2 regions of the Streptomyces sp. NPDC028711 genome follow, and region 2 is predicted to be linked to the other one. Evidence: riboswitches for the same ligand, from Rfam matches in the RefSeq annotation. Region 2 holds a riboswitch; the other holds the start of a gene.

Region 1 (14,570 bases), on a different contig from region 2:
TCTCGGCCGAGGACACCTGGGCCGCCGCCTCCGCCCGCGCGGTGTCGATCTCGCCCTGGACACGGCGCAGCGCGGCCTCGCCGCGCTTCACGTCGCTCTGGGCGCTGCGCAGCTTCCGGTGGAGCGATTCCGCTTCCTTCCGGGCCGTCTCCAGGTCGCGCCGCAGCTGCTCGGTCTCGTCCCGGGAGCGGTCCCGCGCGGCGGCGAGCTCCTCGCGCAGCCGCTCCAGTTCGCGCCGCCCGGCTTCGTCGGCCCGCTCGGCGTCGACGCGCAGGGCCTCCTCGCCCGCGGCGGCCACCAGCTTGACCCAGCCGGGCGGGCGCAGCACATAGGCGGCCGCCGCCACGTCGACGGGGTCGGCGGCGGCGGGCGGGGTGCCGGTCTCGACGGCTCCGGCAAGTTCGGGCTGGCCCTGCTTGAACCGCTCGCCGATCCGCTGCCGGAACAGCGGATCGCTCTCCAGGGCCGCCGCCATCGCGTTGCCGGCGAACTTGGCCCGCCGGCTCGCGGTGAACCGGGCGTACTGCCTCAGGGGCGCGGGCAGCTCCGCGACGGTCAGCCCGCCGAAGGCGTCGGCGACCAGCGCGACGACCCGCCGCCGTACGCCTTCCGGCAGTGGGTGGTCGAGCGTCTCGGCAGCGTCACCTGCCGCGCCGGCCGGCTCTCCACCGTGCGCGGGCTGCTCCACGATCCGTCACCCCTATGTCGTCCGCGCCGTCCCTCAGGAAGCGGCGCCCGGCCTGTCCACCAGTTCGATCTGGTCCACCGCGTTGCACCAGCGGCAGCGGACCGACTCGATGGTCTCACTGACCACCTGCCGCTCCTCGACCGTCGGATCCCCCGCGAGGTCCAGATGGACGTACTCGACGACCTTGGAGGAGCGGGTCACGTCGAAGCGGGTCAGATTGCCGCAGAGCGTGCAGCGCCAGCGGGTCTCGGCGGTCGGCAGGGGAACCGTCGTCATCGTGCCGTCCTTCTTCCTGTTGCGAGGTACCAGGTACGGGAGCCGCGGTGCGCCGTCGAACTGCGGGTAGTACTGCCCGTAACCCTACGGCCTCGCGGGTCGGCGGGGGCACGGCGAGGCACTCTGTCCACTTCGGCCCCGGTACGCCATGATCTGTCCATGATCGATCGGCGAGGAGCGGTCCGCGCTGTCCGCGCTGCCCGGGGGGCATGGCGCGGCGCCCGCAGCGGCCCCACGGTGACGTACGGACTGATCGCGGCGTGCGTCCTCCTCTTCGCGATCAGTCCGGTCTCGGGACTGAACCCGGTGTACGGCACGGGCGACCGGCTCCTCGCGGCTCAGGGCGTCTACTTCCGCCGCTGGGGCGTCGTTCCCGACGAGCTGATGAGCGGCGAGCCGCGCGCCCTGCTCACCCCGCTGACCGCGCTCTTCGTCCACGGCAGCTGGCTCCACCTCCTGGGGAACATGCTCTTCCTCTACGTCTTCGGGGCGATGGCCGAGGAACGCATGGGCCGGGCCGGGTTCGCCCTCTTCTACCTGGGCACCGGCTACCTCGCGCTCCTCGGGTACGCGGCGGCGCACGCGAGCAGCGAGCAGACGCTCGTCGGGGCGTCCGGCGCGATCTCCGGGGTGCTCGGGGCCTTCCTCTTCCTCTTCCCGCGCTCCCGGGTCACCAGCCTCTTCCCCTTCCTCTTCTTCCTGCCGCTGCGCTTCCCCGCCTGGATCGTGCTGATCTTCTGGTTCGTGCTGCAGTGGCTGGCCGCGCGGGCGGCGGGCGCCGGTCCCGGCGTCGCCTACCTGGCCCATGTGGTGGGCTTCTCCGTCGGCTTCCTCTTCGCCTGGGGGCGCTACCGGGGTGGGGATAGAGTGAAAGCCCAAGCCGCGGCGACCGAGGGAGAAAGCCAGCCGTGATCACCGCGATCGTGCTCATCAAGACCAGCGTGGACCGCATCCCCGAGATCGCCGAGTCGATCGCCGCGCTCGACAGCGTCAGCGAGGTCTTCTCGGTGACCGGTACGTACGACCTGATCGCCATGGTCCGGGTGCCGCGCCACGACGACCTGGCGGATGTGATCCCCGGCAGCATCAGCAAGATCCCGGGGGTCGAGGCCACGGACACCCACGTCGCCTTCCGCACCTACTCCCAGCACGATCTTGAGGCGGCCTTCGCCATCGGTCTGGAGTCCTGACACCCAGGACGGCCAAGACGCCGCACGACTGAAGGGGGCATCCCGACCGGGAGGCCCCCTTCACCCGTACGAGTGAGTGATCAGCCGCGGTCGGGGACGCAGCGGCCGTCCTCGGTGCGGTACTTCCACTGCGCCCCGTCCCGGACGAGCTCCTTCACGGCGCCGACGAACCGCTCCACGTGCTCGTCGGGCGTACCGGCTCCGAAGCTCACGCGGATGGCGTTGAGGGACCTCTCCCCGGGCGCGGCCTCGGGGGCGCCGCACTCGCCCTGGGTCTGGGGGTCGCTGCCGAGCAGCGTGCGGACCAGCGGGTGGGCGCAGAAGAGACCGTCGCGGACGCCGATGCCGTACTCGGCGGAGAGCGCGGCGGCGAAGTGGGAGCTGTTCCAGCCGTCGACGACGAAGGAGATGACGCCGACGCGGGGGGCATCGTCGCCGAAGAGCGAGAGGACGCGCACCTCGGGCACCTCGGCCAGGCCCTCACGGACCGTGGAGATCAGGTGCTGCTCGCGGGCGACCAGGGAGTCGAAGCCGGCCTCGGTGAGCGCCTTGCAGGCGGAGGCGATGGAGTACACGCCGATGACGTTCGGGGAACCGGCCTCGTGCCGGGCCGCGGTGGTGTGCCACTCGACGTCCACGCCCCCGTCGGCCCGACGCGCCACCTTGCGGGAGGCGCCGCCGCCGGCGAGGTAGGGCTCGGCGTCCTGGAGCCAGTCGGCGCGGCCCGCGAGGACGCCCGAGCCGAAGGGCGCGTACAGCTTGTGTCCGGAGAAGGCGATCCAGTCGACGTCGAGGTCCTGGACGGAGACGGGGTGGTGGGGCGCGAGCTGCGCGGCGTCGAGCACGATCCGGGCGCCGTGCGCGTGCGCGGCGGCGGCGAGCTCCTTCACCGGCCACAGCTCGCCGGTGACGTTGGAGGCACCGGTGACGCAGACCAGCGAGGGGCCGTACGGCTCGCGGTCGGCGAGGGCGCGCTCCAGGGTCGCGACGGCCTGCTCCGGGGTGCGCGGCGCGTTGAGGTAGGTGACCCGGGCGTCCTTCCAGGGCAGCAGCGAGGCGTGGTGCTCGGTCTCGAAGACGAAGACCTCGCAGTCGGCGGGGACGGCGGCGGCAAGCAGGTTGAGGGAGTCGGTGGTGGAGCGGGTGAAGACGACCTGGTCGCCGGGGCGGCAGTCGAGGAACTCGGCGACGGTGGCGCGGCTGTTCTCGAAGAGGTCGGTGGAGAGCTGGGAGAGGTATCCGGCGCCGCGGTGGACGCTGCCGTAGTAGGGGGCGTACGCGGCGACGTCGTCCCAGACCCGCTGGAGGGCCGGCGCGCTGGCCGCGTAGTCGAGCGCCGCGTAGGTCACCTCGCCGCCGGTGACGAGCGGGACGGTGACGTCCCGGCCGAGGACGGGCAGCGGGGCGGCGCAGCGGGGTTCGGCGGACTCGGAGTCGACGGCGGTGGCAGCGGTGGCGGCGGCGTTCGGGTACGCGGACATGGCGGTATCTCCCGGCAGGAATGGGCAGCGAAGGGCCCGCGGGGCAGCGCGAAGTGGGGCGCCTCACACGGGTGTTGCCTCGACACACGGTGGTCGTGCGGAGGATGGGAAAACGGGGCCGCAGGCCCTAACGCATTCGCTTGCTCACGGAAAAACGCTCCTCGAGAGACCAGGACCCCTGGTGATCGAGGGGTCCGCGCTTGCCGTGGACCTTGCTGTCCACGGCCTGGTCTTCACCCGGGGCACCCCGCCACGGACGGAGGGTTGCCGGACAGCAAGCCGGGGCTTCGTAGCTGTCACTCATGACCTGCCGAACATCCTGCCACATGATCGCGCATGTGCGAGACCCCGGTCCGCATGCTGGACCGGGGTCGTCGTACGACGGGGACGCGCTACGCGTTGCTGACCGTGATCCAGCGCTCGAGGGCCCGGCGGGCCTCACCCGAGTCGATCGCCTCCGCCGCCTTCTCGATGCCGGCGCGGATCTGCTCCACGAGGCCGCCCTCCCCCGGCGCGAGCGCGACCAGCGCCGCGGCCGAGTTGAGCAGCACCGCGTCCCGTACCGGACCGGTCTCCCCGGCGAGGAGCCGGCGGGCGACGTCCGCGTTGTACGAGGCGTCCGCACCGCGCAGCGCCTCCACCGGTACGAGGTCGATGCCGACGTCCCGGGGGTCGAAGGCCTCCTCCCGCACCGAGCCGTCACGGACCACCCAGACCCGCGAGGTGGCGGTGGTGGTCAGCTCGTCGAGCCCGTCGTCGCCGCGGAAGACGAGCGCGGAGGAACCCCGCTCGGCGAGCACCCCGGCCATGATCGGAGCCATCCGGGCGTCGGCGACGCCGGTGGCCTGTGCCCTGACCCGGGCCGGGTTGGTGAGCGGACCGAGGAAGTTGAAGGTGGTCCGGATGCCGAGTTCCTTGCGGGCGGCGGCGACATGACGCAGCGCCGGGTGGAACTTCACCGCGAAGCAGAAGGTGATCCCGGCCTCCTCGGCGACCTCGGCGACCCGCCGCGGGGTCAGCTCCAGATTGACGCCGAGCTTCTCCAGGACGTCGGAGGCGCCGGACGCGGAGGAGGCGGCCCGGTTGCCGTGCTTGACGACCTTGGCGCCGGTGCCCGCCACGACGATCGCCGACATAGTGGAGATGTTGACGGTCTTGGCGCCGTCGCCGCCGGTGCCGACGATGTCGACGGACGGGCCGGGCACCTCGATCGTGTTGGCGTGCTCGTACATGGTGCGGACGAGCCCGGAGATCTCCTCGACGGTCTCGCCCTTGGCACGCAGGGCGACCGCGAAGCCGGCGATCTGGGCGTCGGTGGCCTCGCCGCGCAGGATCCGGTCCATCGCCCAGGCGGTGTCCTCGGCGCTCTGGTCGCGGCCGGTCAGCAGGCCTTCCAGGACGACGGGCCAGGAGCGGCCCGCCGACGTAGGTCCTCCAGCGGGGGTCACAGCGCTCATGGCAGCTCCTGGTCGTCACGTGACGGATACGGACCCACCCTATCGACCCCCGGGAACGGCAAAGAGCCCCGTCCATCGAATGGACGGGGCCCTCGCCGTGGCGAACTTCGAAACGTCAGGAGTTCAGGTGATCAGTGGTGGCCGTGGCCGCTCTGGATCTCCTTGTACTCCTCGACCGTGGGCTTGGCGACCTGGCTGTCGTCGCCGTAGTAGCCCTTGTTGAGCTTGATCCGGAGCTTCTCCATGCGCCCGATCTTGCGCTCCACGCCGTTCTCGTCGACGGCCGGCGGAAGCTCCGCGGCCGCGTACTGCTCGTGCGCCGTGAGGCGGTGCATCTCGCCCTGGCTGAGCGGCTCGTGGACCTCGACGAACTCACCGTGCGGCAGGCGCTTGATGATGCCCGACTCGCGGCCGTGCAGCACCTTGTCCCTGTCGCGGCGCTGGAGGCCGAGGCAGATCCGCTTGGTCACGATGAACGCGATGACCGGGCCGACGAAGAAGAAGATCCGCACGAACCAGGTGATCGAGTTGAGCGACAGGTGGAAGTGGGTCGCCCAGAGGTCGTTTCCACCACCCACGAGCATGATCATGTACGCGGTGATCCAGGCGACACCGAAGGCGGTGCGCGTCGGAGCGTTGCGCGGGCGCTGCGCGATGTGGTGCTCGCGCTTGTCGCCGGTGATCCACGACTCGATGAACGGGTAGACCGCGATCGCCGCGAGGACCGCCGGGAAGATCGCCAGTGGGATCATCACGCCGAGGACCAGCGTGTGGCCCCAGAGGTTGATCTCCCAGCCCGGCATGACACGGATCAGACCCTCGGCGAAGCCCATGTACCAGTCGGGCTGGGCGCCGGTGGACACCTGGTCCGGGCGGTACGGGCCGAGCGCCCAGATCGGGTTGATCGAGGCGATCGCGGAGATGACCGCGATGACACCGAAGACCAGGAAGAAGAAGCCTCCGGCCTTGGCCATGTAGACCGGCAGCAGCGGCATGCCCACGACGTTGTTGTTCGTACGGCCGGGGCCGGCGAACTGCGTGTGCTTGTGGAAGAACACCAGGATGAGGTGGGCCACCACGAGACCGAGCATGATGCCGGGCAGCAGCAGCACGTGGGCCGAGTAGAACCGGGCCACGAAGTCGCCGCCGGGGAACTCGCCGCCGAACAGGAACATCGACAGGTACGTGCCGATGACCGGCACGGACAGGATCGCGCCCTGCATGAAGCGGACACCGGTGCCGGAGAGCAGGTCGTCCGGGAGCGAGTAACCGGTGAAGCCGGTGAACATGCCCAGGAAGAACAGCAGGAATCCGAACAGCCAGTTGATCTCACGCGGCTTGCGGAACGCGCCCGTGAAGAAGACGCGCATCATGTGCACGAACATGCCGGCGAGGAAGATCAGCGCCGCCCAGTGGTGGATCTGCCGGATCAGCAGACCACCGCGCACCTCGAACGAGATGTGCATGGTCGAGTTGAACGCCTCGGACATCAGCTGTCCCTGGAGCGGGACGTACGGTCCCATGTACTCCACCTCGTTCATCGACGGGTGGAAGAACATCGTCAGATAGACGCCCGTCAGGATGATGATGAGGAAGCTGTAGAGGCAGATCTCGCCCAGCATGAAGGACCAGTGGTCCGGGAAGATCTTCCGCATGTTGGCCTTGGCCAGCGAGTAGATCCCCAGGCGTCCGTCGGCCCAGTCGGCGACCCGCTCACCTGCGGGCGCCTTCTTCGATGTATCGGTCACGGTGCTCATCCGCGCTCCCAGAAGGCAGGACCGACGGGCTCGTCGAAGTCGCCGAGCGCCTCCAGGAAGCCCTTGTCGTTCACGCCGATCCGCAGCTGCGGGAGGGCGTGACCGGCCGGGCCGAAGATGACGCGGGCGCCGTCGGAGAGGTCGAAGGTGGACTGGTGGCACGGGCAGAGGACGTGGTGCGTCTGCTGCTCGTACAGGGAGATCGGGCAGCCCACGTGGGTGCAGATCTTCGAGAAGGCGACGATGCCCTCGTGCGACCACTCGAGCTCGCGCTTGTCCTTGATGTCCTCCGGCTGGATCCGGACGATCATCAGGGCGGCCTTGGCGATCTCGGTCTGGAAGTGGTGGTCGTGCTCCGAGAGGCCCTCGGGCATCGCGAAGGTCAGCGAACCGACGGCGACGTCCTCGGGGCGCAGCGGCTCGTGCGTGTTCATGTTGATGAGCTGAAGACCCTTGGCCCACATGGTGGTCCGGAGCTTCTTCTCGGGCAGCGGGCCCATGTCACGCAGCAGCACGAGGCCGGAGAGCGGTACGAGCGACAGCGCGCCGAACATCGTGTTGCGGATGAGCTTGCGGCGGCCCATGCCCGACTCGGCGGCACCGGCCGCGAAGTCCGACATGACCTTGGCCTTGGTCTCCGGCGACGCCTCGATCGGGTGACGCTCGTCGGCGACCTCCACGTCGGACATCAGGGTGCGGGCCCAGTGGACCGCGCCCGCGCCGATGAAGAAGAGGGCGAGGCCGAGGGTCCAGCCGAGCGCGAAGTTGAGCGCGGACACCCGGCCGAAGGGCCAGATGTACACGATCTTGTCGACCGGGAAGATCACGTACGAGGCGATGAAGCCGACGGTGGCCAGCATCGACAGCGTGAACATGAAGGCGACCGCGCGCTCGGACCGACGGGCGGCCCGCTCGTCGATGTCCTGGATGCGGGGCTTGTGGGGCGGAAGGCCCGGGTCGGCGAACGGGTCGTCGGCGACCTTCACCGCGCCGTGCGCGGTGTCCTGCCCTGCCGGCAGGGTCTCTTCTGGAATCTCTTGGCTACTCATGACTTCTTGGCCTTAGCGGTGTGGGCCGCGACCCAGATGGCAACTGCGATCAGCGCGCCCAGTCCGAAGATCCAGGCGAACAGGCCCTCGCTGACGGGACCGAGACCACCGAGCTTGAGACCGCCCGGGTTGTCGGCCTTGTCGCTGTTGACGGCCTGGACGTACGCGATGATGTCCTTCTTCTCCTTCTCCGGCATGGTCGTGTCCGGGAAGGAGGGCATGTTCTGCGGGCCGGTCTGCATGGCCTCGTAGAGGTGCTTCGGGCTCACGCCTTCGAGGCTCGGGGCGTACTTGCCGTAGGTCAGCGCGCCACCCTCACCGGTGAAGTTGTGGCACTGGGCACAGTTGTTGCGGAACAGTTCGCCACCGCGGCCGATGTTGGCGCCGGCGGTGTCGTACTGCCCCTCGGCCGGCGTGATCGGGCCGGAACCGAGAGAGGCGACGTACGCCGCGAGCTGATCGATCTCAGCCTGCGAGTAGACGACCTTCTTCTTCGGGACCTGGGCGCCCGGCTGCTGGGCCGGCATACGGCCCGTGCCGACCTGGAAGTCGACCGCGGCCGAGCCGACGCCGACGAGGGAGGGGCCGTCAGTGGTGCCCTGACCGCCGGTTCCGTGGCAGCTGGCGCAGCCGACGGAGTAGAGCTTCTTCCCCTCCTCGATGGCGAGGGACTGGGCGGTCTCATCGGCCTTCGCCGTGCCCGCGGGCGCGAACGCGGCGTACAGCCCCCCAGTGGCCGCCAGCGCGAGAAGTAGGACGACGACCGCCGCCAGCGGATGGCGTCGTCGTGCGGAGAGCTTTTTCACGGATTACCCCGGTGTCAGGATCTTCTGCGTCGATGCTTGCTGGATGTCTCGGTCCGCCGTGACGGCGGGACCGATTACTTGATCATGTAGATCGTGGCGAAGAGGCCGATCCAGACGACATCGACGAAGTGCCAGTAGTAGGACACGACGATGGCGGCGGTTGCCTGCTCATGAGTGAACCTCTTGGCGGCGTACGTCCGGCCCAGGACCAGCAGGAAGGCGATGAGTCCGCCCGTCACGTGCAGGCCGTGGAAGCCGGTGGTCAGGTAGAACACGGAGCCGTAGGGCCCGGACGAGAGCGACATGCCCGCGTCCTTGACCAGCTCGGTGTACTCGAAGACCTGGCCGCCGATGAAGATCGAACCCATCACGAACGTGACGATGAACCACGTCCTGAGCTTCTTCACGTCGCCCCGCTCGGCGGCGAATACGCCGAGCTGGCAGGTGAGGGAGGAGAGCACCAGGATCGTGGTGTTGGTCGCCGAGAACGGGAAGGCCAGGTGTTCCGCCTGGGCCTTCCAATAGTCGGCACCTGTCACCGATCGCAGGGTGAAGTACATCGCGAAGAGGGCCGCGAAGAACATCAGCTCGGAGCTCAACCAGATGATGGTTCCGACGCTGGTGAGGTTCGGTCGATTGACCGACGGGTGCGCGTGCCCTGTTTCTACTGTCGTTACTGTCGCCACGACCGACATTATGTCGGTCGCTTATCCCGCCCTCACTCCGGGGGGTGCCGTTCGGAGTGTCAGAGGGGTGTGTCAGGGCCGAACGGCCCAGTGCGAGGGGTTCCCGGCACCCTTCGAACAGGTGTTGAACGGGTGTTGACGGAGTGTGGAGCGGAGTAGCATCCGCGCATCGGTCGACGACGACCCACCCGCCTTCCCAGCCGGAGGAACGATGCAGTCGAGTGCCACGGTCCTGGTCTACAGCGACGACGCGAACACCCGCGAGCAGGTACGGCTGGCGGCCGGGCGCAGGCCCGCGTCCGACGTTCCCCCGGTCGAGTTCGTGGAGTGCGCGACGCTTCCGGCGGTGCTGAAGCGCCTGGACGAGGGCGGCGTGGACGTGTGCGTCCTGGACGGCGAGGCGGTGCCCGCGGGCGGCATGGGCGTCTGCCGGCAGATCAAGGACGAGGTCTTCCGGTGCCCGCCGGTGCTGCTGCTCATCGGCCGCCCGCAGGACGCCTGGCTGGCCACCTGGAGCCGCGCGGACGCCGCGGTCACCCTTCCGGTGGAACCGGTCGAGTTCGCGGCGTCCCTGGCGGCCCTGCTCCGCTCGCGCCTCTCGATCGACGCGTGAGCTGATCAGATCGAGGGTCGCAGGCGGGCCTTCTCGGTGGGGGCCACCGGGTTCTCGGCGGCTTCCACCAGGGCGCTGCCCTGGCGCCACTTGGTCCAGGGCAGGTTCCAGTCGCCGAAGCCGTTGCCGAAGGGGTCCATCGTGTCGCCGTAGCTGTTGACGGTCTTGACGATGTCGCCGGGGCGGACGGTCTCGTAGAACCAGGCCGCGTTCCCCGTCGACATGCCGACACAGCCGTGGCTGACGTTCGCCACGCCCTGCGAGCCGACGGACCAGGGCGCGGCGTGGACGTACTCGCCGCTCCAGGTGACCCGGGTCGCGTAGTAGACGGGCAGGTCGTACGACTCGGAGCTGCCCTCGGCGATGCCGACGCTGGTGCCCCGCATCCGGACGTAGTACTCCTTGCCCAGGATCACCTTGATGCCGTTGCGGGTGGAGAAGCCCGGTTTGCCGGTGGTCACCGGAATGGTGTTGATCACTTCTCCGTTGCGCTTCACGGTCATGTAGTGCGACCCGGCGTCCGCGATCGCCTCGATCCGGTCGCCGATGGTGAGCTTCAGCGGCTTGGACGCGCCGCCGTAGAGCTTGTCGCCGACCTTGAGGCCGTCCAGGTTGCCGGTGACCGTCACGAGCGCGCCCGCGGGCCAGTACTCCTTGGGGCGGAAGTGCAGCTTCTTGTCGTCCACCCAGTACCAGGAGCCCTCGACGGAGGGGGTGGAGCGGACCTTGAGGGCCCGTTCGACGACCGCGCGCGCCTTCCGGTCCTTGACGGGGAGGCTGAGATCGGCCGTGATGGGCTGTCCGACGCCGTACGTGCCCGCCTCCGGGCCGAAGGTGGCCGTGAGGGCCCGTTTCGCGGGGGCCGTCTCGAACGTGTACGTACGGGCCCCTGGGGCGCCGTCCTCGTCCTCCGTGGCCACCCGGACCGTGTAGCGGGTGCCGGCCGCCAGGGCGGCCGTGGAGCGCCAGCGCCGGCCGTCCGCGGTGAGCTCGCCCGCCAGGTGGCGCCCCGCGGCGTCCGTGGCCGTGACGTCGGTGATCCGGCCGTCCTCGCCCTTGGCGGTGACCTCCAGGGGCTTCTCGGGATCCGCCTTGGCTCCGTCGGCGGGGGCGCTGACCGCGAGCTGGTCCGCCGCGTCGTACGCCCTCGCCGACAGGGGGTGGCCGTCGGTGCCGGTACAGGCCGTCGCGGCCGCGGTGACGGTGACAGCCAGAAGAGTGCAGCTCAGAACAGTCCGAATGCGCGGCGTGTCGTTCATGGACTCACCGTAAGAAGAATCTCGTGCGGCAGCGCGCCGAGTGCTGCAAAAGAGGGGCCCGGACGCTTCGGTGACGAAGTGTCCGGGCCCCTCGGTGTGCTCCGGTGCGGAGCGGGGTACCGCTACTGGTTCTGGTTCTCGCCGCGGTAGAACTCGAAGACCCAGCCGAAGAGGCCGACCAGGATCAGCGGGGCGGAGAAGTACAGGATCCACCAGCCCATCGCGATGGACAGGAAGGCGAGCGCACCGCCGATGCCGAGCGAGAGCGGCTGCCAGCTGTGCGGGGCGAAGAAGCCCACTTCACCGGCCTCGTCCGCTACGTCGGCCTCCTTGTCGTCCTGCGCCATGGCGTCGACACGCTTGGCCGTGAAGGCCAGGTAGTAGCCGATCATGATGGCCAGGCCGAACGCGAGGAACAGCGCCGTCGTACCGACCGGCTCCTTCGACCACACGCCGTACAGGACGGCCATGGCGAGGATGAAGACGCTCAGCCAGATGAACATCTTGCCCTGGATCTTCACTTGCCGGCCTCCTTCGCGCCCGTGAGGGCCTCGGCCTCGTGCGGCTTGTTCTCGAGCTGGTCGAGAGCGGCGATCTCAGGGTGGTGCAGGTCGAACGCCGGGGATTCGGAACGGATCCGCGGCAGGGTGAGGAAGTTGTGCCGCGGCGGCGGGCAGGACGTCGCCCACTCGAGCGAACGGCCGTAGCCCCACGGGTCGTCGACCTCGATCTTCTTGCCGTACTTGGCGGTCTTCCAGACGTTGTACATGAACGGCAGGATCGACAGACCGAGCAGGAAGGAGGAGATCGTCGAGATCGTGTTCAGCGCGGTGAAGCCGTCGGCGTCGAGGTAGTCCGCGTAACGACGCGGCATGCCCTCGGCACCGAGCCAGTGCTGCACCAGGAAGGTGCCGTGGAAGCCGATGAACAGCGTCCAGAACGTGATCTTGCCGAGGCGCTCGTCGAGCATCTTGCCGGTGAACTTCGGCCACCAGAAGTGGAAGCCGGCGAACATCGCGAAGACCACGGTGCCGAAGACGACGTAGTGGAAGTGCGCCACGACGAAGTACGAGTCGGAGACGTGGAAGTCCATCGGCGGCGAGGCCAGGATGACGCCCGTCAGGCCACCGAAGGTGAAGGTGATCAGGAAGCCGATCGTCCAGAGCATCGGTGTCTCGAAGGACAACGAGCCCTTCCACATCGTTCCGATCCAGTTGAAGAACTTCACGCCTGTCGGTACGGCGATGAGGAACGTCATGAAGGAGAAGAACGGTAGGAGCACGCCGCCCGTGACGTACATGTGGTGCGCCCACACCGTCACGGAGAGACCGGCGATCGCGATGGTCGCGGCCACCAGACCGATGTAGCCGAACATCGGCTTGCGGCTGAAGACCGGGATGACCTCGGAGACGATGCCGAAGAACGGCAGCGCGATGATGTACACCTCCGGATGGCCGAAGAACCAGAAGAGGTGCTGCCAGAGCAGCGCTCCACCGTTGGCCGAGTCGAAGATGTGCGCACCGAACTTGCGGTCCGCCTCCAGGGCGAACAGCGCGGCCGCCAGGACCGGGAAGGCGAGCAGGACCAGGACACCGGTCAGCAGCACGTTCCAGGTGAAGATCGGCATACGGAACATCGTCATGCCCGGAGCGCGCATGCAGATGATCGTGGTGATGAAGTTGACCGAACCGAGGATCGTGCCGAAGCCGGAGAAGGCCAGACCCATGATCCACATGTCGGCGCCGACGCCCGGCGAGCGGACGGCGTCCGACAGCGGGGAGTAGGCGAACCAGCCGAAGTCGGCCGCACCCTGCGGGGTGAGGAAGCCGGCCACCGCGATGATCGAGCCGAACAGGTACAGCCAGTAGGCGAACATGTTCAGCCGCGGGAACGCCACGTCGGGCGCGCCGATCTGCAGCGGCATGATCCAGTTCGCGAATCCGGCGAACAGCGGCGTCGCGAACATCAGCAGCATAATCGTGCCGTGCATCGTGAACGCCTGGTTGAACTGCTCGTTCGACATGATCTGCGTACCCGGACGGGCCAGCTCGGCGCGCATGAAGAGCGCCATGAGTCCGCCGATGCAGAAGAAGACGAACGACGTGACCAGGTAGAGCGTGCCGATCGTCTTGTGGTCGGTGGTGGTCAGCCACTTGATCACGACATTGCCGGGCTGCTTGCGCCGTACGGGCAGCTCGTTCTCGTACGAGTCCTCAGCTGCGGCGGCACCCTGGGTTTCGTTGTGGATGCTCACAGTTGGTTCTTCTCCGCATTCCTGGCCGGGTCCGTCTGCTCGATGCCAGACGGGATGTAGCCGGTCTGCCCCTTCTCGGCCAGCTCCTTCAGGTGCTGCTGGTAGCGCTCCGGGGAGACCACCTTGACGTTGAAGAGCATCCGGGAGTGGTCGACACCGCACAGCTCGGCGCACTTGCCGAGGAAGGTGCCTTCCTGCGTCGGGGTCACCTCGAAGGAGTTCGTGTGACCCGGGATGACGTCCTGCTTCATGAGGAAGGGGACCACCCAGAAGGAGTGGATGACGTCACGCGAGGTCAGGACGAACCGGACCTTCTCGCCCTTCGGCAGCCACAGGGTCGGGCCCGGGTTGCCGGTCTGCGGGTTGCGGTCGCCGGGGATGCCGGCGTCGTACACGCCGCCGGCGTTCTCCGGGAACGCGTCCAGGAACTTGTCCGGGATCGAGGAGAGGTTCTTGTCCGTCTTGGCGTCACCCGTCACACCGGGCACGTTCTCGACGTAGTTGAAGGCCCAGCTCCACTGATAGCCGACCACGTTGATGGTGTGGGCCGGCTTCGGGGTGAGCTCGAGGAGCTTCGACTCGTCGCGCGCGGTGAAGTAGAAGAGCACCGAGACGATGATGAGGGGGGTGACCGTGTACAGCGCCTCGATGGGCATGTTGTAACGGGTCTGCGGAGGTACCTCGACCTTGGTCCGGCTGCGCCGGTGGAAGATGACGGCCCAGAGGATCAGGCCCCACACCAGGATTCCGGTGATCAGAGCGGCCGCCCACGAACCCTGCCACAGGGAGAGGATCCGAGGCGCCTCTTCCGTGACGGGGGTGGGCATTCCAAGGCGGGGGAAGTCTTCCCAGTTGTACGAGCAGCCCGTGGCTGTCGCCAGGATCAGGCCCGCAGTCAGCACCTGCGGCAGCTTCCGCCGCATCGGGCGCCGCGACGAGCGGTCGGAGCCGTTGGGACTCACGTAGCGCCTTCCCGAGAGTCTCGGCCCGCGCTTGGTCGGCCACGGCCGTCCGTCTCGCTGGTCGGTCGCCGCCCCGTGCCGCGGGCAGGGGT
Region 2 (14,570 bases):
GAGCCGCTGCACACCGGAACTCCCGGGCCCGCCGGGGATCACCATCAGCGTCCCGCGCCGCGCCCTGGACCCCTCGGCGGGCAGCCGGGAGACGGCGAGGCCGATCTGCTCGCCGTGGGGGTCGGCGTAGTCGAGGGGTACGGAGAGGGTGGCGCACCGCTGCCCGGGCAGCGGCTTCACGGCGGGGTCGCAGTCGCCCCACTCCAGACCGGCCGCGACGGCGGGGGCCGCGCCTCCGCCGGTGAGGGCGACGCCGGCGACGGCGGCGGCCGAGAGGACGAGCAGCAGGGCCTTGCGTCCACGGTTCGTTGTCATGCGGACAGCCTCCCGAACGGGCCGCCGCCACCCCATCCGGCAGGCACGCGGGTCGGGGGTGGGGCCAACCCCCATGCGGCTGATCGAGTTCCAGGACGGCGAGGGCCTGACAGCGGGAAGGCCACCGGCCGGAACACCCTGAGGGAACGCCGGAGGGCCCGGCCGTGACGGCCGGGCCCCCGGGGTGCGTCAGGCGTCAGTACAGCCCCTTGAAGGTGCTCCAGCCGCTCGCGCCGATCTGCGCCCGCGTGGCGTACGCACCCGTGCCCGTGCCGCTGTGCCGCCACAGCTTCCCGGTCGTGTCCCGCGCGACGAGATCCGCGCGGCCGTCGCCCGAGAGGTCGCCGACGCCCACGAGCGAGGAGTACCCGCCCCAGCCGCCGCCGACCTTCACGCGCGCGGTGACACCGCCGGTCGCGGTGCCGTAGTACCGCCACAGCACACCGGCCGCGTCCACGCCGAGCAGATCGCCGCGCCCGTCGCCGTTGAGGTCACCGGCGCCGACGATCCTCTTGTACAGCTTCCAGTTGCTGCCGATCTTCACGCGGGCCTTGACCCGGTGGTCGGCCGTGCCGCCGTAAAAATACATGTCGCCCGTCGAGGTCTGGCGGGCGATCAGGTCCGCGTACCCGTCACCGTTGACGTCACCCGGCGAGGTCAGCACGTCGTACTGGCCCCAGCCCGAGCCGACGAGCGTGTACGGAGAGGAGGCCGAGACCACCTTGCCGCACCCGGGCCGGTAGGCACGGAGCTGGTCACCGACGCGGACGTACACGTCGGCGCAGCGGTCGCCGTTCAGGTCGCCCATCGGCACGAGCACGGAGGTCGTCGCGAACTTCGTCCCCGTCCCGGCGATCCGCGCCGACACCGCGCCCGTACCGGTCCCCCGGTACATCGACACGAGGCCGGCCGTGTCCATCACCAGCAGATCACCGAAACCGTCGTCCCCGGCGAGATCGCGCCGCACGGCGGCCGCACCGGTCACGGAGAGCGCGCCGGAGGCGGTCAGGTCGGCCCCCTGCCCGTCGGCGGGCTTCACGGTCAGCGCCCAGGTGTGGGCCCCGTTGGCGACGAACCTGCCGGCGGCGTCCTTGCCGTCCCAGACGGGGGCGACGACGCCACGGCCCGTACCGGTGAGGGTGCGGACCGTCCTGCCGGTCGCCTTGTTCCTGAGCGCGAGCGACCAGAGGCCGGGCTTCGACAGCGTCCAACGCGGCTTCCAGGACGCGGACTTCACGTTCACCGACGTCGGCACTGCCGCGTCGAGGGCGGTCAGGCGGCTGGTGACACCGCCGAGACCGACGACGCGGATCGCCTGCCGGGAGTCGATGAAGGCGACGGCCCCGCCGAACCGGTCGATCGTCCAGCCCTGGCCGAAGTTGGGCACATCGCGTGCGACCTTTCCGACGGTACGCACGACGGGCGCGCCGGAGCGGACATCGATCACGCTCAACGGGTCGCCGTCGTTGCCGGTCTCGGTGTAGGCGAGGAAGCCGTCACCCAAGTGCGGCCGGGCGTACGGAGACAGCTGGAGGCGGACCGAGCTCTTCTTGTCCCGGTCGTACACGACAGCGGACGTGTTGTCGCCGCAGCGGGCGTAGATCCACTTGCCGGCGACGTCGAAGTCGAAGGTGCCGCAGTCGGTCCCGAGGTCCACCGTCGCGACGGTGGACCCGGTGCGCAGGTCGACCGCGGTGACGGTGTCGTTCGCCGTGGACGCCGTCCAGAGCCATGTGCCCCACAGGGCTTGGTTCGTGGTGCCGGAGACCGAGAGGACCTTGCCGGTCTCGATGTCCGCGACGACCGACTTGGTCTCGTAGTTCTCGTAGGCGAGGAAGTGCACATAGCGTCCGGCAGCGCTCATGAAGCGACCCGACGTGAGCTTGCGCGTGGTGTCAAGGGTGATCTTGCGGGTGGTCGCACCGGGCCCTGCGGTGGCCACGTACACCGTCGGCACGCAGTACGAGCAGGGCGGATTCCCCCGGGACGGCGGGAGGTCGTCCGCCCCGAGGGTGACGAGGCGGCCGTCTCCGGTGTCGGCCCAGCGGGCCCCGACGTACGACAGGCCGACCGGCTCGGCGCACGGCGAGGTGCCGGCGGAGGTCACGGCACAGCTCCAGACAGGGGTGGCCGTGCGCGGCTCGGTGAGGGACAGGTCGTACCCCTGGAGGGTGCGGTAGCCGTCCTCGTGCTCGGTCGTGACCCGGCCGTTCGTCATGGTCAGGCCGGTCCGCCGGACCGGCTGGGGCGGGGTGCTCAGGACCTGGCCGGTGACCGGCACGCCGGCGGCGTCCAGGGTGACGCGCCGTACACCCCAGTGGGTGGAGTCGGTGCCGCCCACGACGTACAGGGCGCCGTCCGAACCGGCCCTGAGGTCGGTGTCGGAGGCGGCGAAGACGCCCAGGTCACGGGTCGCGCCGCTGGTGAGCGAGGTGGCCTTGAGCGGACGGGACACGTGCAGGTCGTTGTAGTGGCCGACGATCCAGTCGCCGAGGAGGGCGAGGCGGCCGTCGAGACCGTGGGCGGAGTTCGGCAGCTTGACGGTCGTGCCGGGGCCCGCCGGGGTGGCACGGGGGACGACGAGCGCCTCCATCGTGCCGTACTCGCTGTAGACGGCGACGCGGTCGTCGCTGAGCGCTGCCTTCGGGTAGGCGGGGAGGCCGGGGCCGGCGGGCAGCGGGACGAGGACGCCGGTGGCGAAGTCGACCAGGCCGGCGGCCCGCACGCCGTCCGCCCGCGTGTAGCGGACGACAGCGCCCTCGGTGTCGAAGGCCAGGACCTCGGGACGGCCGGTGATCCGCTCGGTCGTGGTGACGTCGGCGTCCGCCGGTGCGCCACCTCCGAGGCCGAGGAGATGTAGGGTCACGGCGCCTTCGGCGTCCGCGCTGGAGCTGAGCAGCCGGTCCGTGCCGAAGGCCCGGAGCCAGGTGTGTCCCTCGGGACGCACGCGCGTGAGGGTCGTGCCGGTGGTCCAGTCGTGGACAGAGGCTTCGTCCGCGTCGCCGTGATAGCCGACGCACCCGAACCTGTCTCCGTGGAAGACCATCCTGTCGGTCGAGTCGCAGGCGTTGTGGGTGGCCACCCGCCCGTCCGTGAGGCTCTGCCAGCGCAGTCCCACGGCGGGGTCGGAGGTCTGGAGGCCCGTACCCGCGCCGAAGAGGGACTGGGGCGGTGGGCTGATGCTCGGCGGCGCGGCGATCGTCACCTCGTACGGCGAGGTGGAGGCGACGGCCGGGGCGGTCGTGAGGGCCGTGAGGCCGGTGATGCCGAGGGCCGCGCTCAGCGCGAGCGCGACAGCTCTTCGGACGGACAAGTACGTGTCCCCTCGTACGGGCGTGCGGCGGGTACGACGAGGGAGGGCGGGCGCGACAGGCAGGGCGGCAGGACGCGGAGTCGGCCGCGTCGGCCGGAGGCCGGCGGGACCCCCCCTGTCGGCAGCTGGATCGTACATTCACGCGATTCGCCGCGCCAGAAAATCGCGTCGCGGGCGGGGCCCGGGAAGGCCCCTCACCGGGCCTGGGGGCCGCCTTCCCACGTCCCGGACACCTGGTTCGACCTTCGGGGCCCGCCCCCAGGTCCGCAGGCCGTCCACCACCCCCAGAGCGATCCCGTACACCGCCTCTGACCTGGGCCTATACCCCAACTACCCTTATTCTTAGGGGACTCGAAGGGGAGAACCACAGTGAATCAGACCAACGGCCGCACCATCCGCACCGTCGACGACGTCCTCACCCTCCTCGACGGCCTCTTCGCCGCCCCCGGCGCCGACCGGTGGACCGAGGGCGGGGCCGACTGGTGGGACGGGTTCTACGCCGACCGGGACAGGCCCGTGCCGTTCTTCGTCGCCAAGCCGGACGAGAACCTCGTGTCGTACGTCGAGCGGGGCCTGCTCCCGGCCGGTGGCGGGCGGGTTCTCGACCTCGGCTGCGGGCCCGGCCGGAACAGCCTCTACCTCGCGTCGCTCGGCCACGACGTGGACGCCGTCGACCTCTCCCCCACCGCGATCCGCTGGGCCGGGGAACGGGCCCGGGACGCGGGCCTCGCCGGGAACATCCGGTTCACCTGCGGCGACGCCTTCCGGGGCGCCGTGCCGGACGGCCCGTACGACCTGGTCTACGACTCCGGCTGCTTCCACCACCTGCCCCCGCACCGCCGCGTCAGCCACCTCGCTCTCCTGGACCGCGTCCTCGCCCCCGGCGGCCACTTCGCGCTCACCGCGTTCGCGGCCGGCGAGGGCGGCATGGGCTCGGAGCTGCCGGACGCCGACCTCTACCGGAAGGGACATCTGGAGGGCGGGCTCGCGTACACCGACACCTCCCTCCGCGCGATCTTCGCCGACCTGACGGAGATCGAGCTGCGCCGCATGCGCGCCGAACCCGCCGACTCCCCCGCCTTCGGCGAACCCTTCCTCTGGACGGCCCTCTTCCACCGCCAGTGACCGGCCGAGGAGGCGAGCTCACATGCCCTTCACGTGCTCCGCCAGCCGGTCGTACTGCTCCCGCACCCCCGCCTCCATCCCCGCCGCCAGCGCCTGGTCCCTGATCTCGTTCGACGGCCAGAAGGACGTGCTGGTCAGAGCCGTGCCGCCGTCCGGGGTGGCGTCGAAGGTCAGGGTCACCCGGACCGGGCCCGCGTCCGGCATCTGCTCGAAGACCTCCGTGTAGTCGAGCCGCTCCACCGGGACGACGTCCTCGTACGTCCCCGAGAAGACGATCTCCTGCCCGTCGGGGGCGCGCTGGCCCCAGCGCCAGGTGCCGCCGGCCCGGAGGTCGATGTCGACGACCGTCGTGGTCAGGCCGGACACCCCGTACCACTCCCGTACGTGCCCGGGGACCGTCCACGCCTCCCAGACCCGGGCCGGCGGGGCGTCGAAGGTGCGGGTGATGACCATTTCGCGGTCGGCCGGTGTCGTCAGGAGGGTGACCATCGCCGTATCCCTTCACGGAGGGGCGATTCCAGGAGGGGGTGATTCCAGGATCACCCCGGCATCCGCGTAAAGCGAGTGAACACGTTCAAGTGCTGGGCGCTATGGTGCTCCCACGCGGCCGCCCCATTCCATCGCGCGCGCCGCCGTTCCGACCTGTGGGGGGTCCCTTTGCCGCGCTCAACGCGCAGGCTTCCGCACGCCTTCGTCCGTGCGGCCGCCGTCTTCGCTCTCTCGGCGGGCGTCATCGTGCCCGCCGTCGTCCACGCCCCGGCCGCGCACGCGGACTGGCAGGGCACGTCCGGCACCACGCTGGACGACGGACGCTACCGCCTGGCGCTGCCCGCCAGCGCCCTCTGGATCAAGGTCAGCGTGCTGGCCTCCACCGCCCCGGACGCCGCCGTCCTCGCCTCCACGGAGGCACTCACCTCGGACAACTACAGCAGTTGGACGACCGACGCGCCGATCGCCCTCCCCGAGGGCACCGCGCTCGGCGACTACCCGGTCCGGGTCGACTACCGGCTGCCCGGCGAGACCACCAAGCAGTGGACCGGCGGCACCTACGGCCACCGGCAGCACATCGGCGTCACCGGCCTGTCCTGGAACCGCCGCACCACCAGCTACGACCAGCGGCAGGCCGTGCTCTCCGGCACGACCACCCTGTGGAACCCGGCCACCGGCGCCCGCACCACCGCCCCCGAGGGCACGAAGGTGCAGGTGCAGCTGGACCTGTACGACGGCGACTCCCGTACCACCACCGCCACGGCCATCACCCGCGCCGACGGCACCTTCTCCCTGCCGGTGACGCCGAACGCCACGGTCAACAGCGGATCCGCGACCGTGGTCACCACCGGCACCGCCGACGACCCGGACGCCCCGGCCACCGTCCCGCACCTGGGCATCGAGGCGCTCGCCTACCGGATCAGCGCCGACGTGAACAAGTACCGCGTCCTCGCCGGTACGACCGTGCAGGTCACCGGCCACGTGGAGCGGTACACGGCCGGAGGCTGGAAGCCCTTCGCCGGCGCCCCCGTCGTCGCGACCGGCAGCGAGCCGGGCTACTACGACCGGACGGCCGTGAACGTGATCGGCGGCGCCACCTCCTCGGCGACCGGCACCTTCTCCTTCGCCGCGCGGGCGCAGTACAGCACCAGCGACGTCTTCACGTCCCTGCGGCCCTCGGTGTACTACCAGGACGGCCGCGCGTACGACCGGAGCGACATCGCCGTCCCGCAGCAGTTCTCGTACGCCCAGTACACGCTCACCCTCGACGAGTACGGGAACGTCGCCGCCAAGGGCATGGTCGGCACCAGCTACAACTGCGGCGACGGCCAGCCGGTGCAGCTCCAGGCCTCCGTCGACGGCGGACGCACCTGGCGCGTCCTGCGCTACGGAGGCACCGACTCCTCCTGCGCGTACAACCTGACCGCCCGGGTCGGCTTCGAGACCGCCCTGTACCGCGTCCACCACCCCGAGACGAACGAGTTCGTCTCCAAGACCGCCACGGCCCTGAAGCGGACCCGTCTGCACACCCGCTTCTCCGCCTTCACCATCAGCCCCACCCGGCCCGTGGTGAATGGGAAGATGACCGTCTCCGGCACCGTCCAGCGCATGGTCGGCGGCGTCTGGAAGCCGCTCGCCGGCGCCAAGCTGACCCTGGTCTACAAGCCCAGGGGCGAGAACCAGTGGTACTGGGTGAACCAGGGCGTCACCACCAACAGCTACGGCAACTTCAGCTACCGCGCCACCGCCTACGGAGACGGCTCCTGGGCCCTCTACCTCAACTCGACGGGCACCTACTACTACAGCGAGACGAATGCGAAGTACATCGATGCGCGCTGACCTCCGCCTCCCCCTGACGGCGGTCCTCACCGCCGCGGCCCTGGCCGTCACGACCGCGCCCGCCCAGGCCGACGGGACCGCGGCCGCCGACACGCCCGTCGGCATCGGCCGGGCCGTCACGGACGACACCCAGCGCGGCACCTTCCGGGTGACAGCGTGGACCGACGCGGCGCAGGCCAAGGTCACCGCCGTCTCGGCCCGGATCCGGCAGGGCGACACCGTCCTCGCCGACATCCCGGCGCTCACCCCGGCGCCCTCCTGGGACCCGGCACTCGTGAACACGTTCGTGCTGCCCGACGCGGCCACGCTGAGGCTCGCCGAGGACGGCGGCAGCATCCCGGCCCTCGGCACGTACGCCATCGACGTCACCGCCACCGACTCGCTCGGCAACAAGGAGACCCGCACCGACGCCGGACAGCTCGACTTCCGGCTGCGCCCGGAAGTCTCCGTCTTCACCCTCGGCAAGCCCACCTACGCCGACCGCAACGCCCGCCCCGCGGGCACGCTCGTCGGCATCCAGCCCGGCTCGGGCGACGTGGTGCCGCTCGCCGGCGAGACGGTCTCCATCCAGCGGATCGCCCCGGTGAAGACCCCCGCCCAGGAGGTGTTCACGGACGGTTCCGGCGGCTTCGCCGGGGCCCCGTACCCGATCACCACCACCGAGGAGTTCGACCACGGGAGCACCTTCGTGGCGACGTTCACGGGGGACTCCGCCGAGGTCCACGGCAGCACTCGGCAGTACCGCCAGGTCCACGAGTGGATCCCGCGCAAGGTGCTCGTCACGGCCGCGTCCGACAAGAGGCGGGCACTCAACGGCGAGACCGTCACGATCAGCGGCCGGATGACCGACCCGGCGGCCGGGAACGCGCCGGTCCCGAACCACCCGGTCCGGGTGCGCCTCGGCGCCCCCCGGTACGGCATCGGCACGCCCGTCACCGTCCTCACGGGTGCGGACGGCCGGTACGTCGCGCGGCTCGTCGCCGCCTCGGGCAGGGAGGCGGGCGGCTGGACGGTCGACTCCCCCGACCGCTACCTGAGCTACGACCCCGTCTACGGGGCGCTCGCCATCCCCGTGGAGTCGCGTACCGACCTCACCTCCGTCGGCCTCTCCGCCGACGGCCGGGTCACGGTCTCCGGCACCTTCCGGGCCACGTACGAGAAGGACTACTTCCCGGCGACGCAGTACATCCTGCTCGAGCAGTCCGTCAGCGGCGGCTGGAAGCGGATCGCCACGGCGAGCGTGAACTCCGCCTACTACAACGAGTTCACGCTCTCGGCCGCGAGCCGGGGCGGCTGGTACCGCGTCCGGCACCTGACCACCGACCACTTCGCCGAGTCCGGCTCCGGCTCGTTCCGGCTCGTCCGCAACGACACCCGGATCGTCTCCCTGAACGCGGGCCCCGAGCCGGTCGTCAAGGGTGGGTACGTGACCGTCACCGGCGGGCTCCAGCACTACTGGGACGGGGCCTGGCGGGCGTACGGGAACGTCCCGGTCGTCGTGCAGTTCCAGCAGCGGGGCAGCACGACCTGGAAGCAGGTCGCGGCCGGCAGGACCGCCGCGAACGGCAAGGTCTCGCTCCGGGCGAAGGCCACCGCGGACGGCTCCTGGCGCATCCGCCACTACGGCGACCTCCGGCACTTCAGCACCCTGGCCTCGGCCGGCGGCGACTACGTCGACGTGCGCTGATCACTCTTCCGGCCACCCTTCCGGACAACGCCCGAGGGCGGCACCCCCTGGTGGGGGTGCCGCCCTCGTTCCGTTCTTCGCGTGCTGCGACGAACCACCGATCCCGGAGGATCAGAAGTCCATGTCACCGCCCGGCATGCCGCCGCCGGCCGGCGCGGACGCCTTCTCCGGCTTGTCGGCGATGACGGCCTCGGTGGTGAGGAACAGCGCGGCGATCGACGCGGCGTTCTGCAGCGCGGAGCGCGTGACCTTCGCCGGGTCGATGATGCCCTCGGCGATGAGGTCGACGTACTCGTTGGTCGCGGCGTTCAGGCCGTGGCCGACGGGCAGGTTGCGGACCTTCTCCGCCACGACGCCGCCCTCGAGGCCGGCGTTGATCGCGATCTGCTTCAGCGGGGCCTCGAGGGCCAGCTTCACGATGTTCGCGCCCGTGGCCTCGTCACCCGCGAGGTCGGCCTCGAGCTTCTCGAAGACCGAGGAGGCCTGGAGCAGGGCCACGCCACCGCCGGCGACGATGCCCTCCTCGACGGCCGCCTTCGCGTTGCGAACGGCGTCCTCGATGCGGTGCTTGCGCTCCTTGAGCTCGACCTCGGTGGCGGCACCGGCCTTGATGACCGCGACACCGCCGGCGAGCTTCGCCAGGCGCTCCTGCAGCTTCTCGCGGTCGTAGTCGCTGTCCGAGTTCTCGATCTCGGCGCGGATCTGGTTCACGCGACCGGCGACCTGCTCGCTGTCACCGGCACCGTCGACGATGGTGGTCTCGTCCTTGGTGATGACGACCTTGCGGGCGCGGCCCAGCAGGTCGAGGCCCGCGTTCTCCAGCTTCAGGCCGACCTCCTCGGAGATGACCGTGCCGCCGGTGAGGATGGCGATGTCGTTCAGCATGGCCTTGCGACGGTCGCCGAAGCCCGGGGCCTTCACCGCGACGGACTTGAAGGTGCCGCGGATCTTGTTGACGACCAGGGTCGACAGGGCCTCGCCCTCGACGTCCTCGGCGATGATCAGCAGCGGCTTGCCCGACTGCATGACCTTCTCCAGGAGCGGGAGCAGGTCCTTCACGGAGGAGATCTTGGAGTTGACGATCAGGAGGTACGGGTCGTCGAGCGACGCCTCCATACGCTCCATGTCGGTGGCGAAGTACGCCGAGATGTAGCCCTTGTCGAAGCGCATGCCCTCGGTGAGCTCGAGCTCGAGACCGAAGGTCTGCGACTCCTCGACGGTGATGACGCCTTCCTTGCCGACCTTGTCCATCGCCTCGGCGATGAGCTCGCCGATCTGGGTGTCGGCGGCGGAGATGGAGGCCGTCGAAGCGATCTGCTCCTTGGTCTCGACATCCTTCGCCTGCTCGAGGAGGGCGCCGGAGACGGCCTCGACGGCCTTCTCGATGCCGCGCTTGAGGGCCATCGGGTTGGCACCGGCGGCGACGTTGCGGAGGCCCTCGCGGACGAGCGCCTGGGCGAGCACGGTGGCGGTGGTCGTACCGTCGCCGGCGACGTCGTCCGTCTTCTTGGCGACTTCCTTGACCAGCTCGGCGCCGATCTTCTCGTACGGGTCCTCGAGCTCGATCTCCTTGGCGATGGAGACACCATCGTTGGTGATCGTGGGGGCGCCCCACTTCTTCTCGAGGACGACGTTGCGGCCCTTGGGGCCGAGGGTGACCTTGACGGCGTCAGCGAGCTGGTTCATGCCGCGCTCGAGACCGCGCCGGGCCTCCTCGTCGAACGCGATGATCTTGGCCATGTGAAGTGGTCCTCCCGGACATGGGGTGGATAACGCTCCAGGACCGCGCCGACGCCCGCGACGGACGGCCTCCGCAACTCCGCGTGGTTCCTTGCCCCACCCGGCCGGCGGCCTCGTCGTGCTCGATCCTCGTAGCACTCTCACCTTCCGAGTGCTAACGCCAATGATTAGCACTCGACCCATGCGAGTGCAAGCGACTCTCGATGATCGGGACGATGAGCGGGGCGCGGACCGAGTGACGTCCGAGCGCGGACCGAGCGGCTCCGGAAGGCGGACCGGACCGCGTCGGAACGCACGAGGGGCCCGCATCCCTCAGGGATGCGGGCCCCTCGACGGCGTTGCGTCGGTGGCCGATCGCGCCGCGCTCAGACGGCGAGCTTGACCATGTCCGCCTGCGGACCCTTCTGGCCCTGCGAGATCTCGAACTCGACTCGCTGTCCCTCTTCGAGGCTGCGGTAGCCATCCATCTGGATCGCGCTGTAGTGGACGAAAACATCCGCACCACCGTCGACCGCGATGAAGCCGTAGCCCTTCTCCGCGTTGAACCACTTGACGGTGCCCTGAGCCATGCCTAACTCCCCTATTACTGGCCCTTGCGCGGGACCGCACTTCGCGGACCCGGGTCAGACCCTGCGCCGGAACGCGTCGACCGCGGCTGAATGTATCTGCCCAACTGCCCTCTGCAACAGGTCATTCGAGCGAGAATTCTGGGCGCCGGAGAAAGGCGAATTGGGGATAATCCCCTGGATGACGGGGCAAGTCGGGCCCGGCAAAGCGCGCAGAAGGTACACAACACGCACGCACTTTGGCTGCTTCTTGTCGCGCGGCGACGCATTCTCATATGCGCCCGGCATGAGCAGCGGAGGGGACTTCCCCAACTCTACCGCGCTCAACCATACAGAATTACCCCTTCCGCTTTATGGCGCGGAAGGGGCAATTCAAGAAAGACGGGGCAGCTGGGACGACTCGGTCCCCGACGATCAGCCTCCGGCGACGGCCGGGATGATCGACACGCCGGCGCCGGCCGGGGTGGCCGTCTCCAGGCCCTGCTCGAAGCGCACGTCGTCGTCGTTCACGTAGACGTTGACGAAGCGGCGCAGCTTGCCCTGGTCGTCCAGGACGCGGGCGGCGATGCCCGTGTGGTTCTTCTCCAGGTCCGCGATGACCTCGGCGAGGGTCGCGCCCTCGGCCTGGACCTCGGACTGCCCGCCCGTGTAGGTGCGGAGGATGGTGGGGATGCGGACGTTCACGGCCATGTCTTCTTAACCTTTCAGAGCGCCAGGCCGGCGTCGCGGAACGCGTCCAGGCTCGGGCGGATGGTGACGGTCGCCTGAGAGGTGTCGGCCACCGCGTCCAGGGTCTTGAGTCCGTCGCCGGTGTTGAGGACGACGGTGGTGAGGTTCGGGTCGATCAGACCGTTCTCGATGAGCTTCTTCGCGACGCCGACGGTCACGCCGCCCGCGGTCTCGGCGAAGATGCCCTCGGTCCGCGCGAGGAGCTTGATCGCGTCCACGACCTGCTCGTCGTTGACGTCCTCCACGGCGCCGCCCGTCCGGCGGGCGATGTCGAGGACGTACGGGCCGTCGGCCGGGTTGCCGATCGCGAGCGACTTGGCGATCGTGTTCGGCTTCTGGGGGCGTACGACGTCGTGGCCGGCCTTGTAGGCGACGGAGACCGGGGAGCAGCCCTCGGCCTGGGCGCCGAAGATCTTGTACGGCCTGTCCTCGACGAGGCCCAGCTTGATGAGCTCCTGCAGGCCCTTGTCGATCTTCGTCAGCTGCGAACCGGAGGCGATCGGGATGACGAGCTGGTCGGGGATGACCCAGCCGAGCTGCTCGCAGATCTCGTACGCCAGCGTCTTGGAGCCCTCGCCGTAGTAGGGGCGGAGGTTGACGTTGACGAAGCCCCAGCCCTCGCCGAGCGGGTCGCCGATGAGCTCCGAGCAGAAGCGGTTGACGTCGTCGTAGTTGCCCTCGATGGCGACGAGGTCACCGCCGTAGACACCGGCCATGACGACCTTGCCCTGCTCCAGGTCGTGCGGGATGAACACGCAGGAGCGGAAGCCGGCGCGGGCGGCGGCGGCGCCGACGGCGCCGGCCAGGTTGCCGGTGGAGGAGCAGGAGAGGGTGGTGAAGCCGAAGGCGCGGGCGGCCTCGATGGCCTGGGCGACGACCCGGTCCTTGAAGGAGTGGGTCGGGTTGCCCGAGTCGTCCTTGATGAAGAACTTCCCGGGGGCGACACCGAGCTCGCGGCCGAGGTTGTCGGCCTGGACGAGCTTGGTCCAGCCCGGGTTCAGGTTCGGCTTGTCGGCGACGTCGGCGGGGACGGGCAGCAGGGGGGCGTAGCGCCAGATGTTGGCGGGGCCGGCCTCGATCTGCTTGCGCAGTGCCTCGGGGTCGCCGGTGGGGAGCTCGTACGCGACTTCGAGAGGTCCGAAGCAGAGTTCGCAGGCGAAGATCGGACCGAGTGCGAAGACTTCACCGCATTCGCGACAGGAAAGCCCGGACGCGGGACCGAGGTCGACGGTGGTGGCGGTGGTGTCGGTCTGTACAGCCATGGAGGCGAGGCCCTTTCTCCTCATCTTTCCCATGACGAATTTTTCGCCATGAGACGGATTTGGCACCTTCCCTAGCCGGTGGCCTCGCTGGAGGACGAGTTCCGACTGGAGGGTTGCCGGGGCTTCAACGGGCCGTTTCCCTCTGCCCCTCTGGATGAGCGGTATTCGATTGTGAAGCGCGGTGAAGTTCCTTGCGGACTTCGTTCCTGCGCTCCGGCGCGGGCGGCACCCCGACGTGCATCGGGCATCCGCGTTGTTCAAGACTGTAACCGAAGGCCCCGACGCTCGGACCGGCCGTCCGAACCGCGAGATGGAGATCACCACGTGCTGGAAGAGGTGGAGCGCTGGCTGGACCGGCGGTCCTGGTCGGTGGAGGACCGGCCGCTGGAGCGGATCCTCGCCGCGAAGCGTGCGACGAGGGTCAGCGTGGTGCTGCCCGCGCTGAACGAGGAGGCGACGGTCGGGGACATCGTCTCCGTGATCCGGCGCGAGCTGATGAGCGAGTCGGTGCCGCTCGTCGACGAGCTGGTGGTGATCGACTCGGGCTCCACGGACCGCACGGCGGAGGTGGCCGCGGCGGCCGGGGCGCGGGTGGTGGCACGGGACGCGATACTCCCCCGGATACCGGCGGTGCCGGGCAAGGGCGAGGTCCTGTGGCGGTCGCTGATGGTGACGAGCGGTGACGTGGTCTGCTTCGTGGACGCGGACCTGAGGGACTTCTCGGCGGACTTCGTGACGGGGATCGTGGGCCCGCTGCTCACCGACCCGGACGTCGACTTCGTGAAGGCGATGTACGACCGGCCCTTCGGGGACACTCCTGGTCAGGGCGGCAGGGTGACGGAACTGGTGGCCCGTCCCCTCCTCAACCTGCACTGGCCGCAGCTGGCCGGTTTCGTGCAGCCGCTTGGCGGTGAGTACGCGGCGCGGCGCTCGCTGCTCGAACGGCTGCCGTTCCCGGTCGGTTACGGAGTGGAGCTGGGGCTGCTCGTGGACGCCCTGCACACGGTGGGCCTCGACGCGCTCGCACAGGTGGACGTGGGCGTGCGCAAGCACCGGCACCAGGACGGGCAGGCGCTCGGCCGGATGGCGGCGGCGATCTACCGGACGGCGCAGCTGCGGCTTTCGCGCGGGCATCTGGTGCGGCCACTCCTGACGCAGTTCGAGCGGGGCGAGTCGGGGTTCACCCCGCGGACGTACGCGGTGGACACGGAGGAGCGGCCGCCGATGGCCGAGATCGCGGAGTACGCGCGCCGCCGCGTGGCGTAACGCCCCATGATGATCTGTTTTGCCTACATTTCCCTTTCATGGGCTTCAGATGTGTGGGCTTGAGACGGCATCACCCGGGCAGGGTGCTCGCGGCCATCGGGCTGATGGCGGGCTCGTTCGCGTCCGCCACGGCGGGAACGGCCGCGGCGGACGTGGTCGAGCCCTTCGGCAAGCGGTGGGAAGCGTCGCTGTACGGCGACTTCACCACGATCGGCACCACGGTCATGGGCTCCGAGCAC

The links. Region 2 has a riboswitch for S-adenosylmethionine ahead of thrC (threonine synthase). Riboswitches for the same ligand answer to the same signal wherever they lie in the genome.
Region 1: it holds a riboswitch for S-adenosylmethionine, as region 2 does, so the genes downstream of both, ACZ4VK_RS01730 (aminotransferase class V-fold PLP-dependent enzyme) here and thrC (threonine synthase) in region 2, are expected to answer to the same signal.

The regions. Positions count from the first base shown of each region.
Region 1 covers NZ_JBVHUJ010000001.1:378,689-393,258, forward strand. The annotation lists gene ACZ4VK_RS01710 (NYN domain-containing protein) at 1-688, opposite strand, end outside; gene ACZ4VK_RS01715 (hypothetical protein) at 722-964, opposite strand; gene ACZ4VK_RS01720 (rhomboid family intramembrane serine protease) at 1,124-1,876, shown strand; gene ACZ4VK_RS01725 (Lrp/AsnC family transcriptional regulator) at 1,873-2,154, shown strand; gene ACZ4VK_RS01730 (aminotransferase class V-fold PLP-dependent enzyme) at 2,235-3,635, opposite strand; SAM riboswitch class IV at 3,827-3,943, opposite strand; gene trpD (anthranilate phosphoribosyltransferase) at 4,028-5,092, opposite strand; gene qcrB (cytochrome bc1 complex cytochrome b subunit) at 5,224-6,849, opposite strand; gene qcrA (cytochrome bc1 complex Rieske iron-sulfur subunit) at 6,846-7,898, opposite strand; gene qcrC (cytochrome bc1 complex diheme cytochrome c subunit) at 7,895-8,704, opposite strand; gene ctaE (aa3-type cytochrome oxidase subunit III) at 8,779-9,399, opposite strand; gene ACZ4VK_RS01760 (DNA-binding transcriptional response regulator) at 9,602-10,003, shown strand; gene ACZ4VK_RS01765 (L,D-transpeptidase) at 10,009-11,262, opposite strand; gene ACZ4VK_RS01770 (cytochrome c oxidase subunit 4) at 11,385-11,783, opposite strand; gene ctaD (aa3-type cytochrome oxidase subunit I) at 11,780-13,516, opposite strand; gene ctaC (aa3-type cytochrome oxidase subunit II) at 13,513-14,478, opposite strand.
Region 2 covers NZ_JBVHUJ010000015.1:40,357-54,926, forward strand. The annotation lists gene ACZ4VK_RS34170 (alpha/beta hydrolase) at 1-315, opposite strand, end outside; gene ACZ4VK_RS34175 (FG-GAP-like repeat-containing protein) at 512-3,628, opposite strand; gene ACZ4VK_RS34180 (class I SAM-dependent methyltransferase) at 3,998-4,753, shown strand; gene ACZ4VK_RS34185 (SRPBCC domain-containing protein) at 4,772-5,242, opposite strand; gene ACZ4VK_RS34190 (hypothetical protein) at 5,411-7,081, shown strand; gene ACZ4VK_RS34195 (hypothetical protein) at 7,071-8,768, shown strand; gene groL (chaperonin GroEL) at 8,880-10,508, opposite strand; gene ACZ4VK_RS34205 (cold-shock protein) at 10,874-11,077, opposite strand; gene ACZ4VK_RS34210 (MoaD/ThiS family protein) at 11,489-11,764, opposite strand; gene thrC (threonine synthase) at 11,779-13,098, opposite strand; SAM riboswitch class I at 13,083-13,226, opposite strand; gene ACZ4VK_RS34220 (glucosyl-3-phosphoglycerate synthase) at 13,390-14,331, shown strand; gene ACZ4VK_RS34225 (hypothetical protein) at 14,385-14,570, shown strand, end outside.